Regions from separate parts of the Massilia sp. GCM10023247 genome, predicted to be linked through region 2. Evidence: predicted binding sites of a transcription regulator. Region 2 holds the regulator's gene; each other region holds the start of a gene.
The links. Region 2 encodes sigma-54, which starts transcription at its own class of promoters, with help from an activator protein. Its sites were predicted from a motif close to TGGCANGNAANCTGCTTT; they were not measured.

Region 1 (3,841 bases), on a different contig from region 2:
CTTCTACCGCGCGGCCGTGCATGCCGGCTACCGCGAGATCCGCCCGCAGCTGCAGGCATTCCTGATGAGCGTGGGCCGGCAGAAGTTCGTGGTGCCGCTGTACACGGCGCTGCGCGCCAACGGGGAGGACCGCGCCTGGGCCGAGAGCGTCTACAAGGCGGCGCGCGAGCGCTACCACCCCGAAACCCAAGGCAGTGTCGACAAACAGATGGCCAAACAGTAAAGGAACCGAAGAGTGCAGCACATGAAACGCATTGCAGCCGCGATCCTGATCGCGTTCAGCGCCGCCGGCGCCCACGTATCGGCTGCGCCAGCCGCGCCAGCGCCCGCGGCCGCCCCGGCAAAGGCCGCGGCATTCGACCTGGAGCAGGACGTCAGCCGCGTCATGCAGGCCTTCGACGTGCCCGGCATCGCGATTGCCGTCGTCAAGGACGGGCAGGTCGTGGCCGCGCGCGGCTTCGGCGTGCGTCAACTCGGCGCGCCGGCCAAAGTCGACGGCCAGACCCTGTTCGAGATCGCCTCCAACTCGAAAGCGTTCACGGCCGCCGCGCTGGCGATGCTGGTCGACGAGGGCAAGCTGAAATGGGACGACCCGGTCGTCAAGCACCTGCCGGACTTCCAGATGTACGACGCCTACGTGACGCGCGAGATGACGGTGCGCGACCTGCTCGTGCACCGCAGCGGCCTGGGGCTGGGCGCCGGCGACCTGCTGTGGTGGCCGACGACGAATTTCAGCACCGACGAAATCATCGAGCGCCTGCGCTACGTGAAACCGGCGACGAGCTTTCGCAACAGCTATGCCTACGACAACCTGCTGTACATCGTGGCCGGCAAGATCATCGCGCAAAAGTCCGGTAAAACCTGGGGCGACACGGTGCGCGAGCGCATCCTCAAACCGGTCGGCATGAACACGACCACCACCAGCCTGGCCGAAAACGCAGGCAACCCGAACGCCTCGCACGCGCACAGCAAGATCAACGACAAGATCGCCGCCGTGAAGTCGATGCCGGTCGATAACGCCGTCGGCGCGGTCGGCATCAACACGAATGCCGAAGACATCGCCAGGTGGATGAAGGTGCTGCTCGACGGCGGCCGCGTCGAGGGTGCCAAGGGGCCGGACGGCAAGGAGCTGCGCCTGTGGAGCGAGGCGCAGGCGCGCGAGATGTGGACCGCGCAGACGCCGATGAAGATCGGCACGCCGAAGCCGCCGCTGGCTGCCACGAAGCCGAACTTCTTCGCCTATGGCCTGGGCTTCCAGCTGCGCGACTACAAGGGGCAATTGATCGCCATGCACGGCGGCGCGCTGCAGGGCTTTTATTCGCGCGTGCTGCTGGTGCCGGAATCGAAACTGGGCATCGCGATCTTGACCAATGCCGAAAGCGGCGGCGCGCTCAACGCGCTGCAATACCGCCTGCTCGACCAGTACATGACGGGCGCGGCCCCGACCGACTGGATCAAGCTGATCGCCGACCTCGAGCACGAGGCGCACGAGAAGGAAAAGGCGCGCCTGAAGGGCGCCGCGACCACGCGCGCCGCCGCCTCGAAGCCCTCGCTGGCGCTGGCCGGCTACGAAGGGCAGTACGAGGACCCGTGGTACGGCGCCATGCAGATCAAGCGCGGGCCGGGGAACAAGCTGGTCATGTCGTTCACGCGCACCCCGGATCTCACCGGCGAGATGGAGCACTTCCAGCACGACACCTTTATCGTGCGCTGGAAGGAGCGCAACTTCAATGCCGACGCCTACGTCACCTTCGCGCTCGACCACGACGGCAGCATCGAGCACGTCAAGATGAAGGCGGTATCCACCGAGACCGACTTCAGCTACGACTTCCACGACCTGCTGTTCACGCCGGTAAAGCAGAAGTCCACCTAAGCGAGCCTGGCCCAGTTGATCCGGTAGCAGCGCTGCCGGGTCAACTGGGCCGGCCATTTGTGAAATTTCACAAATGAAACAATTATTGATTTGTCGACAATTTTTACACAGCCGATTCTTGGCAGAACACGATATTTACTAACGTAATGATTTGAAACGAAATTTTCCTTGTGGCATGGAATCTGCTTATCACCCTACGCGGATCGCATAAAACCATCCCGCCTGATTGCTGAATACAGAACAGTCCTAAACTCAAGGGAAATAAAAATGAAAATCGTTAAGAAAATGCTTGTTGCCGCGCTGTGCTCGCTGGCTGTCGGTGCTGCCAATGCCAACGTCATCACCATCGACCAGGAGCAGTTGTTGGCGTCTCCCGTCAAGATCACGGCCACCAATTCCTTCGGTTTTAACTTCAACCTGACCAGCCTGCTGGCTGGCTGGGGTGTCAGCTCGTCGGACATCTTCGAGGCCTACCTCAACGTTTTCCTGAACGATCCTGGCATGGGCCAGAATAACGAGCAGTACACGATCTCGGTCGGTACTGGCGCCGATATGCAGAAGCTGGAGCCGGCCGGCAATAATAATGTGCCAAACGGTAATACCGTCACCACGGTCAGGATTGACCTGGTCGAGGCCTTGAATGACCTGAAAGCCGATGGCCTGCTGAACGCCAATGTTGCGCTGAGGAGCCGTTCCGGCGACTTCTTCGTCACCGGCGCCCATCTGTACGCCAACTTCAACGAGCCTGTCGTCGTCGTACCGCCAGTCGACGTTCCGGAGCCTGCATCGGCCGCCCTGCTGGGCCTGGGCATGCTGGGCTTCCTGGCAGCGCGCCGCCGCCGCGCCTGAGCCACGCTCGAGGGCGCGATGCCCATCAAATAAAACGGCCCGGTGATCACCGGGCCGTTTTCATTTCTCTTGCCGCGAAACGGTTTACTGCTTCACGAATTTCAGGGTCATGCGGTCGCTCTCGCCGATCGCCATGAGCTTCTCCCGGTCCTTGTCCTTGTTGGCCAGCACCGGAGGCAGCGTCCAGACGCCTTTTTCGTGGTTTGCCGTGTCCTTCGGGTTGGCGTTGACCTCGGACTTGCCGGCCAGCTTGAAGCCGGCGCTCTCGGCCATCTTGATTACATAGGCTTCGTGCACATAGCCGCTCGATGCCTTCTCGTCCTGCTTCATGGTGGCCGGCAGGCGGTGGTCGACCACGCCCAGCACGCCGCCCGGTTTGAGCACCTTGTGGATTTCCTTGAAGGTGGTCTTGACTGCCTCGTCGCCGAAGCCGACCCAGTTGTGCAGGTTGCGGAAGGTGAGCACCATGTCGACGCTGTTCGGCGGCGCGATCTCATAACGGCTTGGCGGCTCGAAGACGCTGGTGACGACCTTGCCGTACAGGGCAGGATTCGAGTCGAGCTTCTTCTTGAAGGCCTCGCCATAGCGCTTGCCCGGCTCGATCGCCTGGCCGGCGCCGATCAGCTTGCCCTTGTCGCGCAGGTAGGGCGCCAGGATCTCGGTGTACCAGCCGCCGGAGGGCACCAGCTCGACCACCGTCATGGTCGGCTTGATGCCGAAGAAAGTCAGGGTTTCGTACGGATGGCGCCATTGGTCGCGCTTGGCGTTGTCCACGCGGTGCTCGCCGGCGATGACGGCTTTCAGGGCGTCGTCGGCCTGCACGGCGCCTGCAGCACTGCATGCCAGCAAGGCGGCCAGGATCAGTCGTTTCATAAAGTCTCCGTTCGTTGTTGGGTCGCGCCCGATGATCGAACAAGCAACAGGCGTAGTCAAGCGAAGTCGCGTATGCACCATGCCTGAGCTGTCCGAAAGTGTCCGCGCGGACAGATCGGACAGCTTCCGGACAAGGGCTGCTCACGCGAACGAATCGCACTGTCAGCGGCTTACCACAAGTATGTATTTACTACTTTGAGCTGGTACAAAGATTGCCTATTCAAAATCTTGAGTTGCTGCTAATGT
Region 2 (3,841 bases):
TGGTGAAGCTGTTCTCGAAGGCGATCGTGAAGGAACTCGAGAACGGGCGCGTGACGAATGAGCTCCGCGGTCCCTACATCTCCTACGACAACCGGCGCGAAGTGGCGGCCGTGCGCAACGACCCGAGCGGCCAGACCAAGGCCGGCGGCGGACGCGGCACCCTGATCATCGCTCCGCGCAACACCGCGCCGGCTCCCGCGCCCAAGGCGGGCGCCGCGCCGGCACCGGCAGCAGGGAAAAAATAATGAAGGATGATCACGACAAGCGCAGCACCCTGGTCGTGCGGGGGCTGCAGAAAAGTTACGGCAAGCGCCTGGTCGTGCGCGACGTCTCGCTCGAAGTCGGGTGCGGCGAAGTCGTCGGCCTGCTCGGCCCGAACGGCGCCGGCAAGACCACCTCGTTCTACATGATCGTCGGCCTGGTGCCGTCGGACGCCGGCACCATCGAAATCAACGGCACCGACATTTCGAGCCTGCCGATCCACCGGCGCGCGGTGCTCGGCCTGTCCTACCTGCCGCAGGAAGCCTCGGTGTTCCGCAAGCTGACGGTGGAAGACAATATCCGCGCCGTGCTCGAACTGCAGCACGACGAAAACGGCAAGGCCCTGGGCAAGGCGGCGCTCAACGAGCGCCTCGACTCGCTGCTGGCCGAACTGCAGATCGAGAAGCTGCGCGAGAACCCGGCGCTGTCGCTGTCGGGCGGCGAGCGGCGCCGCGTCGAGATCGCGCGCGCGCTGGCGACCAACCCGCGCTTCGTGCTGCTCGACGAACCGTTCGCCGGGGTCGACCCGATCGCCGTGATCGAGATCCAGCGCATCGTGCGCTTCCTGAAGGAGCGCGGCATCGGGGTCCTGATCACCGACCACAACGTGCGCGAGACGCTCGGCATCTGCGACCGCGCCTATATCATCAACCAGGGCGCCGTGCTGGCTTCGGGCCGCCCTGACGACATCATCGCCGACGAGTCGGTACGACGCGTCTACCTCGGCGAACACTTCCGCATGTAGTCACGATAGCGCCCGATGAAACAATCCCTGCAACTCCGGACTTCGCAGCACCTGGCGCTCACGCCGCAGCTCCAGCAGTCGATCCGCCTGCTGCAGTTGTCCACGCTCGAACTGCACCAGGAGATCGAGCAGATCCTGTCCGATAACCCGCTGCTCGAGCGGATCGACGACCCGCTCGACAACTCGGTGCGCCTGCTCGCCGACGGCGCCATCAACGATGCGCCGGTCCAGCAGGCCGAGGCGCCGGCGCCGGGCGGCGAGGAAGCCGCAGCGCCCGCCGAGGCCGGCGAGGGCCTCGACGGCGGCGGCGATGTCGAGCGCGGCGAGGCCGACGCCGATTGGGGCGAGGCACCGCGCGCGGCCAGCGGCGACGGCGACGACGACGGCCGGCCGCAGCTGGGCGCGATCGGCGTGACGCTGCGCGAGCACCTGTCGGAACAGGTCCGGGTCACGGGCGCGAGCGCGCGCGACCGCGCGCTGGCCGAACTCGTAATCGACGCCATCGACGACAACGGCTACCTGGAAGAGCAGCTCGACGAGATCCACGCGCGCCTGCCGGCCGAGCTGGAAGTCGAGATCGAGGAACTGCGTTGCGCGCTGGCGCTGGTGCAAAGCCTGGACCCGGTCGGCGTCGGCGCGCGCAGCGCCAGCGAGTGCCTGGCCCTGCAGATCCGCCAAATGCCGGGCGTGCCGCTGGTGACGCGGCGCATGGCCCTGAAAATCGTCGAGGGGTATCTGACCTGGTTCGCCCAGCGCGAATTCAACAAGCTGAAAAAGGCGCTCGACTGCGACGACGAAGACCTGCGCGAAGCCCAGGCCGTCATCCGCCAGTGCAATCCGCACCCGGGCGCGGCCTTTGCGTCGAGCACCTCCGACTACGTGGTACCGGACGTTATTGTCCGCAAGAACGGGGCCGGCTGGAGCGTGATGCTCAACAGCGAAGTCATGCCGCGCCTGCGCGTGAATAACCTGTACGCGGCATTGCTCAAGCAGGGCAAGGGCGAAGGCCAGATGAGCGCGCAGTTGCAGGAAGCGAAATGGCTCATCAAAAATATGCGCCAGCGTTTCGACACGATCCTGCGTGTGTCCCAGGCAATTGTCGAGCGCCAGCGCAACTTTTTCAGCCATGGCGCGGTTGCCATGCGTCCCCTTGTGCTTCGTGAGATAGCTGATACACTAGGCCTACACGAGAGCACCATTTCTCGTGTAACAACTCAAAAATTCATGCTGACCCCCCACGGCATGTTTGAGCTGAAGTATTTCTTCGGAAGCCACGTCGCCACCGAAGCGGGGGGCGAAGCCTCTTCGACGGCGATTCGGGCGCTCATTGCGCAACTGACAGGAGCAGAGGACCCCAAGAACCCATTATCCGATAGCAAGATCGCGGAAATGCTCGGTGAACAAGGCATGGTCATCGCGCGCCGCACGGTTGCAAAATACCGCGAGGCACTCAAGATCCCTCCCGTCAGTCTCCGCAAATCCTTGTAATGACGGCAGCCAGGCGCGCGCCATGCGCGTCACGGACGCCGTTCCTTTTTCAAAGGAGTGTGTATGAATCTCACCATCAGCGGTCACCACCTCGACGTAACCCCCGCCATCCGTGAATACGTACAGAACAAGCTGGAACGCATCACCCGCCATTTCGATCAAGTGATCGACTCCCATGTGATCCTCGCCATCGACAACCTGACCGAGAAAGAAAAAAGGCAGAAAGCCGAGATCACCATGCGCCTGTCCGGCAAGACGGTGCACGTAGAGAGTGTGGCGCAAGACCTGTATGCGGCGATCGACCTCCTGATCGACAGGCTGGATCGCCAGGTGATGAAGTACAAGACCATCCTGCAGAACCATAGTCACGAGGCGCTCAAGCGCCGCCCTGAAGGCGGAGAGGCTGTTGCTGTCTAATCGGCAACGAAGCACCGTCTGAACGAGGGCGCCGGAAGGCGCCCTTTTCACATTTGGGACTCAGTACTCGCCGGCTTCGGTAAAATGCATGTCTTTCACACAAGCCCTAGAACCATGACAGACCATGTCCTGACCCGCGTTGCCAACGGCACCGGCGTGATTACCCTCGACCGGCCGCAGACCCTCAACTCGCTGTCGCTCGCCATGGTGCGGCGCCTGGCCGAGACCTTGCTGGCCTGGCGCGACGATGCCGCCGTTGCCGCCGTCGTGATCACCAGCAGCAGCCAAAAAGCCCTGTGCGCGGGCGGCGACATTCGTTTCTTCCACGAGGTCGGCAACTTGCCTCCGACCGGCGGTAGCGCCCTGCTGGAAGACTTCTTCACCGAAGAATACGCGCTCAACCACCTGATTCACTTCTACCCGAAACCGTATATCTCGATCATGGATGGGGTCGTCATGGGGGGCGGCATGGGCATTGCCCAGGGCGGTCCCGAGACCGGCCTGCGCATCGTCACCGAGCGCACGAAAATGGCGATGCCGGAAGTGAACATCGGCCTGTTCCCGGATGTCGGCGGCAGCCATTTCCTGTCGCACGCGCCTGGGCAACTCGGCAACTATCTCGGCCTGACGGGCTTGACCATCGGCGCGGCCGACGCCTTGTATGTCGGGCTGGCCGACCTGTTCGTGCCAAGCGCGCGGCTGGGCGAGCTGAACGCGCTGATCGCGTCGACGCCGGGCGCGCAGCTGGCGGAAAGGATCCGCGCCTTCGGCGCCGGCCATGCGGACGATGCCGGCCCCGCCAGCCTGGAAGCGGCACGCGCTGCGATCGACACCCATTTCGGCGCCGGTTCGGTGGCGGCGATCATGGCCTCGCTCGAGACCGACGCCAGCCCGTTCGCGCAAAAGGCGCTGGCCGCGATGCGCCAGCGT
Region 3 (3,841 bases), on a different contig from region 2:
CCATCTCATCAGTCTCGCCATGAGTGCCCGGCAGGAGGCCAGGCACGAACAATCAACAAAAGGAATACGCATCATCGCTTGTAGTTTGTGCAATTGCAATTGCGTGCCGGAAAATCATGCTAATAAACGCCATGCATAGCACACCTTACAACACAAATTCTTGGCTGCAACGTCAAAAACGCGTACCGTGCTTCGTTCGGCGGGGTATTATTGCCACCGAACAAACTTCGTAACGTGTAAGATGTTGCTTTATGTCAATTCCGCACTACAGCAAACGTCTTGGGTTTGATCCTCGGACAACGTCTTTGCTTGAACTCAAGCTGGTGCATTGTAATGTTGAAATTGCAAAAGGGCCTGCACGATTGATTCCCATTCGAAATAATGAATGCAACATGATTAAGCAATTGTTAAGACGGCGTCTATTGGCCGTATTTGCCGCCCTGGGACTGGCCGCCGTGGCCGTCGCGCCGGTCCGCGCCGACGGCCTGGCGCGCACGATTGCGGCGGTCAAACCGTCGGTGGTCGGGGTCGGTACTTTCCTGAAAACCCGCAGCCCGTCGGTCATGTTTACCGGCACCGGCTTTGCCGTCGGCGACGGGATGAGCATCATCACCAACGCCCACGTGGTGCCGACCGGGCTCGACGCTGCCCGGATGGAAGAGCTGGGAGTGGTGGTCGGTGCCGGCCAGGACGTCAGCTTCCGTCCGGCGCGCGTGGTCGCCATCGACCGCGGGCACGACCTGGCGCACCTGCGCCTGACCAGCGGGGCGCCGTTGCCGGCGCTGGCGCTGGGCGATTCGCGCGCCGCCGTCGAAGGGCAGGCCCTGGCGTTTACGGGCTTCCCGCTCGGCATGGTGCTGGGGCTGAACCATGTCACCCACCGCGCCATGCTGTCGGCGCTGACGCCGATCGTCATGCCGTCGATGAGTTCGCGCCGGCTCGATGCGCGCGCGATCACCCAGCTGCAGCGCGACCCGCTGAAGATCTTCCAGCTCGACGGCACGGCCTACCCCGGCAACAGCGGCAGTCCGGTGTACGATCCGGAGACAGGTGCCGTGCTCGCGGTAATCAATATGGTGTTCGTCAAGGGATTGAAGGAAAACGCGATCAGCAGCCCGAGCGGGATCAGCTATGCCATCCCGGCGCAGTATGTCCAGGAGCTGTTGCAGCGGAAGTGAAAAAAATGAAATATTTCAATCGTGCACGGCTGGGCAGGAAGCACGATTAAGATACAATACGCCAGTTTGATGGCTAAATAACAATTTTTAATCTGCTATAACAACAGTCTGGCGCAGGCGCCGCTGCTTGTCGTGAAGGGGAATGACGTGAGCAAGATCATGACGAATCTGACGAAACTGGCCCTGGCTTCGGCCTGCGTTGTGGCCTTGTCCGGCTGCTCGTGGCTGGACCGGTTCAAGTCGCCGCCGCCATCGAACGTGTCGATGGCAGGCGCGGTACCGGCCGACTACCTGATCGGGCCGGGCGACGCCGTCAACATCATCGTCTGGCGTAATCCGGAAGTGTCGATGTCGGTTCCTGTCCGTCCGGACGGCAAAATCACCACGCCGCTGGTCGAAGACCTGCCGGCCGCGGGCAAAACCTCGACCGAGCTGGCGCGCGACATCGAAAAGGCGCTGGCGAAATTCATCCAGCAGCCGGTCGTGACCGTCGTCGTCACCGGTTTCGTCGGCAACTACGGCGAGCAGATCCGTGTGATCGGCCAGGCCGCCAAGCCGCAAGCCCTGCCGTACCGCCGCGACATGTCGCTGATGGACGTGCTGATCGCCGTCGGCGGCGTCACCGAATTCGCTTCGGGTAACCGCGCCAGCATCATCCGTACCGTCGATGGCCGCCAGCAAAAGCTGAATGTCCGCCTCGACGACCTGATCAAGGACGGCGACATCTCGGCGAATATGCCGATGCGTCCGGGCGACATCCTAGTGATCCCGGAGAGCTTCTTCTAAACGGGATCGTCCCGGTTGTTCTGATAACGGCGCCTGCGGGCGCCGTTTGTCGTTTCTGGCCCCTGCCTGATGATCGGGACCTGGACGGACGCGCGAGGCGCTGAAGGCGATCGGGGAGATCGGGGCGAGCAGGCAGGGCAAGGTCCCTGCGGAGCATCTTATATATGCGGCAATTCGCTGCGCCTGCCGTGCCGGATGCTGCCGCGTCAGCGGTTGCGCACAGCCTGTCGTTGGCTGCCGCTTGCAGCAAGCGGCGCATGGCTTGATGTGCTTGGGGGCGGCGTAGGAGGGCTCTTACAGGGCTGCGAGCATATTTGGTAATAGCAACATTGTTACAGATTTCTTATAAAAAAATAAAAATTCCTACGGACATTTTTATCGAAAAATATACTGTCGAGATACTTTACATGGCCATGTAGACCACCTTAACTGTACAGATCAAGTGGTTGATTTTAAAGGATAAACAAGAGCTGGCACAGTGCTTGCTAATAGGGGAGTGTGTTTGCCCAAATCGATCCACTCAACAAGGAATGTGAATTATGAAATTTCTGAAGAAACTGGCTTGCGCCACCGCTGTTGCAATGTCCTTCGCTGGCGCCGCTAGCGCTGCCCAGATCATGACCGACTGGCGCTTCAACCCAACCGGCGGCGGCTTCGACAGTGCTCAAGTCATCGGCGAGTACCTGGACGTGAACGGTAATTCGTTCATCCAGCTGACCCCGACGGGCGAGCGCAGCTTCTCCTTCGTTGAGCACGCAGTGTTCAACATCAGCCAGGCCGACAGCAACGGCAAGCTGTTCCCAGTCACCTACCAGGGCGGCAACATCACCGCGCTGTTCGAAGGTTTCGGTAACGGTACCCGCGGCACCGGTTCGACCAACGGTTCGTTCGCGTTCGAAGGCGGCAGCATCCGCATCTTCCAGAACCCGACCAATGGCCAGTACGGCTCGACCGAAGGCGTCTACGGCGCCGACCTGGGTACCGAAATCGCTACCTTCAACGTGCTCGCCGGCGGCGGCGGCCAGGTCGATGCCAGCGGCAGCCCAGTTGCCAACGGCCAGGTGAGCGTGTTCGCTAAAGCAACCAACATGGAACCAGGCTACTTCTTCCGCAGCAATGGCCAGGATCTGTCGATGGAATCGGTGCTGGCTTTCGCCTTCACCAACGCTAACCCGATCGCCAACCCGGACAGCGCAGCGACCCCTAACCTGGTGTCGGAAGTCGCTTGCCAATACGCCGGCTTCACCGGCGCCGGCTGCAACGGCTCGGCTTACGCCAATGCCCCAGGCCAGTACTTCTTCGTCTCGAACAACGGCCAGTTCAAGCTGGCTGAAGTTCCAGAGCCAGGCTCGCTGGCCCTGTTCGGCATCGCGATGCTGGGCGCCGGTTTCGCTAGCCGCAAGCGCGCTGCCAAGAAGGCGTAATTGCCTCCTGCACGACGCTGAAGTGGTATGAGAAAGAGCGGGCTTGCCCGCTCTTTTTCTTTGCCTGTGCGTGGCGCCAGCCGGCGCCGGAGGCACAAAACAAAGCGGCGGCGGCCTGTAAAGGCCGCCGCCGCTCGTCGCTGCGCCGCCCGCTTCGTCAGCGCTTCATCAGTTCCGACAGCGGCCGGCGCACCGAGCGCGCTTCCGGTGCCGGGCCATAGCCCAGGCGTCCCATATAGACCGGATGCAGGCCGCCGCCGAAGATCAGCGCTTCGGTCTGGCGCTGCAGGTCGTGCGCCGCCTGCGCCAGCTTCGGCTCGGCCGTGAAGCGCGTGCCTTCGCGCGCGTACTTCGAAAAGATCAGCGGTGTCATTTCCGGCTGCATGTACAGCCCGAGCGTGGTCATGGTCAGCCAGAAGCGCTGCAGGGCGCGGCCGGCGGCCACGTAATCGT
Region 4 (3,841 bases), on a different contig from region 2:
ATCGGGACGCCCGCGAAAGTGGTGCGCACCCTCACGGAAGAAGACCTGCTGCGCCTGCGCGGCAATGCCGCCAATTATGTAGAACGCGGCAAGCTGTTCAAGGCGCAGCTCAAGAAAATCGGATAGACAATGACGACAACGGACACCAAGGACACCCTGCAGAAATTCATCTTCGACAACGCCGCCGTACGCGGCGAGCTGGTCGAGATTTCCGATACCTGGCGCGAGATCCAGGCCCGTCACGGCTACCCGAAAGCCGTACGGTCCATGCTGGGGGAGATGGTGGCGGCCAGTGCCCTGCTGTCGGCAAACCTGAAATTCAACGGCTCGATCGTGATGCAGATCCACGGCGACGGCCCGGTGCGCCTGCTGGTGGTCGAGTGCGATGCCGAGCTGCGCATCCGCGCCACCGCCAAACTGGCGCCGGACGCCGAGATCGCGGACGACGCCAGCCTGGGCGACCTGCTCAACGTGAACCGCCGCGGCCGCTTCGTGATCACGCTCGACCCGCTGGAAAAGATGCCGGGCCAGCAGCCCTACCAGGGCATCGTGCCGCTCGACGGCGCCGACATGGCGACCGTCATCGAAAACTACATGCTGCGCTCGGAACAGATGGACACCAAGCTGTGGCTGGCGGCCGACGACCAGGTCTCGCGCGGCCTGCTGCTGCAAAAACTGCCGCGCCACAGCGGCAAGGATGACCAGACCCAGCAAGCCAGCGTCGAGGAAGACCTGGAGACCTGGAACCGCGCGGTCGTGCTCGGCAGCACGCTGAAACGCGAAGAACTGCTGAGTACCGACATCCAGACCCTGCTCAACCGCCTGTTCTGGGAAGAGACGATCCGCGTGTTCGACCCGCAGCACCCGCAATTCCACTGCAGCTGCACCCGCGAAAAAGTCGGCAACATGCTCAAGATGCTGGGCCAGCCGGAAGTCGAAGCGGCCCTGGCCGACCTCGGCGAGCTGGGCATCAATTGCGACTTCTGCGGCAAGCACTATGCTTTCGACAAGGTCGACTGCGCACAACTGTTTGCCAGCGATGTCCCGGTTGAAACCATGATTCCTGCGAGCGGCAGCATCAATTAAAGACTGCCGCCTGGCAGCGGCGCAGGGCGCGCACCATTACGGTGGCGCGCCCTTTTTTTGTCCCGGATTTGAAACGGGTCGGCGTGCTACAGGCCTCTCCGGTCGGTGCTAAGCTGTTGCATCGTTGGCAGTGTTGTAGTTTCTACAAAACACTGCCACTCATGATGATCAATCGCCACGGGAGAATTGCAATGCACATGGATACCGGAATCAGTACCGAAGACCGCGCCAAGATCGTCGAATCGCTCTCGACCGTACTCGCGGACGCCTACATGCTCTACCTGAAGACGCACAATTTCCACTGGAACGTCACCGGTCCGATGTTCTCGACCCTGCACGTGATGTTCGAGGAGCAGTACACCGAGCAGTGGAACGCGCTGGACGACATCGCCGAGCGCATCCGGGCACTGGGCCACTTCGCGCCCGCCACCTCGAAGCGCTATGCCGAGCTGTCGAACATCAGCGAAGAGCCGGAAGTGCTGTCGTCCAAGGACATGATCCGCCAACTGGTCGACGGCAACGAAATCCTGGTCCGCACCCTGCGCGCGGGCGTCAAGGTTGCCGACGAGCTCGACGACTTCCCGACCGCCGACATGCTGACCACCCGCATGGAAGTGCACGAGAAGAACGCCTGGATGCTGCGCTCCTTCCTCGAACAGGGCGCCGGCTCGATGCAGGGCGACGCGTCGTCGGAATAACATCCTCGTTGACGCTGCCCGGCACGCCTGCGCCGCCGCTCCGGGATGGCGCGGCCTGCCCGGCACCCACAAGGACGACATCGCCGGCTTCACCCTCGAAGCCGGCTACTTCGCTTCAACGCCACCCTCCCCGGCCCGCATCCGGCCACATTCCCGGCCCGCATAACCCAAGGCAAGACAACGTTACTACCAGAAATGCGGCGCTCAAGGTAACCATTTGTCGACATACCTTACAACTTATGCGCTCGGGATAAGTCATGCATGGCGCATGCCCTGTATTTACAGCGTGGCACATTCTTTGCTGCAGAGCTGAAGCCAAGCCTGGCATTCAACTCTTGGGAGAGAACCGTGTCACACATGAAAAAAATAGCCTGTGCAGTCGCTATCGCCCTGTCCTTTGCCGCCACCGCGAGGGCCGCCCCGATCGTGCTCGATTTCGAAGGGGTCGGTAACCAGGCGTCGGTCAACGACTTCTACAACGGCGGCACCGATTCGGGCGGCAGACGCGGCACCAATTACGGCATCAATTTTTCGGCGGCAAGCCTGGCCATCATCGACTCCGATGCCGGCGGGACCGGCAATATCGCCAACGAACCCTCGGCCAGCACGGTGCTGTTCTTCCTGAGCGGCGGCGCGGCGACGATGAATGTCGCCGCCGGGTTCAGCGAGGGCTTCTCGTTCTTCTACAGCAGCAGCGAGAACGGCTTCGTCAATGTCTACGATGGCTTGGACGGCAGGGGCAATCTGCTCGCCTCGCTCGAGCTGCACGACAATATCGACGGCTGCGGCGGCGACCCGACCGGCACCTACTGCCGCTTCAGCAGTATCGGGGTGCGCTTCGCGGGCATCGCGCGTTCGGTCAACTTCGGCGGTTCCGCGGACAATATCGCCTTCGACGACATCACCCTCGGCAGCGTCACGCCGGGCACCCCGGACGATCCGAGCGACCCTGACGACCCGACCGACCCGGACAATCCGGCCGAGGTGCCGGAACCGGCCACGCTCGCCCTGGCGGCATTGGGATGGGCCGGCCTGGCGGCCGCCCGGCGCAAGCGTGCAGTGAAATAGTCTGGCGACTTGCCGGCTGCGGGCAGCGGCTGCCCGCAGCCGGTCCTCTTCACTCCGGCAGCGATGGCTTGTTGGCAGTCAAGCGCGCAGCGCCGCTTCGATGGCGGCAATGTCGATTTTCTTCATCTGCATCATCGCCGTGAAGGCACGCTTGGCCCTGGCCGGATCCGGATCGGCAATCGCCCGGCTGAGCACGCGCGGCGTGATCTGCCAGGACAGGCCCCACTTGTCGCGGCACCAGCCGCAGGCGCTTTCCTGGCCGCCGTTGCCGACGATCGCATTCCACAGGCGGTCGGTCTCTTCCTGGTCGTCGGTCGCTACCTGGAAGGAAAAGGCCTCGCTATGCTTGAAGGCCGGCCCGCCGTTCAGCCCGAGGCAGGGAATGCCCATGACGGTGAACTCGACCGTCAGGACGTCGCCCTGCTTGCCGGCCGGGTAATCGCCGGGCGCGCGGTGCACGGCTTGTACTGCGCTGTCGGGAAAGGTTTGGGCGTAAAACTGCGCGGCGTCTTCGGCCGTGCCGTCGAACCAGAGACACACCGTATTCTTGCTGACCATGAGATTCCCCTTAAGGTGAACGAACTGCCAGGCGGTTGACGCCGGCCGCGATCCAGACCACGGCGGCGAGGAGAGAAAGCGGTGTCAGGAACAGGAGCGGCACGGCCAGTTGCGGCCGCACCGAAGCGATCCAGGCACACCCGAGGTTGACGCAAACGGGCAGCAGCAGGCGCACCGCTGCATGGCGGTTGATGCGCGCAACCGGCTGCGCGGGACCGTATTCCACGAAATTGAGCAGCTTGCGCTCGCCCGAGAAACGGAGCACGGCGGCGACCAGGAACAGGAGCAGCGCGATCAGCAGGAAGATGCCGGGCATGTCCGTTCCCCAGGTTCAGAGTTCGGGCAGGAAGTAGTCGAACTCGTAGAAATGGTTGCGCTCTTCGATGCGGATGCGCATGGTGCCGTTGATGCCGGCCAGCTCGCCCGTGCCG

Region 1: a site for sigma-54 is predicted at 2,045-2,062, ahead of ACFPAH_RS01280 (PEP-CTERM sorting domain-containing protein). Genes of this name have one in related genera too.
Region 3: a site for sigma-54 is predicted at 2,436-2,453, ahead of pepA (flocculation-associated PEP-CTERM protein PepA). Genes of this name have one in related genera too.
Region 4: a site for sigma-54 is predicted at 2,072-2,089, ahead of ACFPAH_RS04275 (PEP-CTERM sorting domain-containing protein). Genes of this name have one in related genera too.

Annotation. Positions count from the first base shown of each region.
Region 1 covers NZ_JBHSIB010000004.1:77,786-81,626, forward strand. The annotation lists gene ACFPAH_RS01270 (M1 family metallopeptidase) at 1-223, shown strand, start outside; gene ACFPAH_RS01275 (serine hydrolase) at 245-1,873, shown strand; gene ACFPAH_RS01280 (PEP-CTERM sorting domain-containing protein) at 2,141-2,722, shown strand; gene ACFPAH_RS01285 (class I SAM-dependent methyltransferase) at 2,807-3,595, opposite strand.
Region 2 covers NZ_JBHSIB010000002.1:23,615-27,455, forward strand. The annotation lists gene lptA (lipopolysaccharide transport periplasmic protein LptA) at 1-245, shown strand, start outside; gene lptB (LPS export ABC transporter ATP-binding protein) at 245-1,006, shown strand; gene ACFPAH_RS00120 (RNA polymerase factor sigma-54) at 1,022-2,494, shown strand; gene hpf (ribosome hibernation-promoting factor, HPF/YfiA family) at 2,558-2,911, shown strand; gene ACFPAH_RS00130 (enoyl-CoA hydratase/isomerase family protein) at 3,026-3,841, shown strand, end outside.
Region 3 covers NZ_JBHSIB010000005.1:170,933-174,773, forward strand. The annotation lists gene ACFPAH_RS02190 (XrtA system polysaccharide chain length determinant) at 1-4, opposite strand, end outside; gene ACFPAH_RS02195 (S1 family peptidase) at 393-1,178, shown strand; gene ACFPAH_RS02200 (XrtA/PEP-CTERM system exopolysaccharide export protein) at 1,338-1,964, shown strand; gene pepA (flocculation-associated PEP-CTERM protein PepA) at 2,504-3,388, shown strand; gene ACFPAH_RS02210 (molybdopterin biosynthesis protein MoeY) at 3,546-3,841, opposite strand, start outside.
Region 4 covers NZ_JBHSIB010000007.1:117,645-121,485, forward strand. The annotation lists gene ACFPAH_RS04260 (gamma carbonic anhydrase family protein) at 1-126, shown strand, start outside; gene hslO (Hsp33 family molecular chaperone HslO) at 130-1,086, shown strand; gene ACFPAH_RS04270 (Dps family protein) at 1,278-1,784, shown strand; gene ACFPAH_RS04275 (PEP-CTERM sorting domain-containing protein) at 2,142-2,852, shown strand; gene ACFPAH_RS04280 (VOC family protein) at 2,931-3,410, opposite strand; gene ACFPAH_RS04285 (hypothetical protein) at 3,421-3,726, opposite strand; gene ACFPAH_RS04290 (DUF3224 domain-containing protein) at 3,742-3,841, opposite strand, start outside.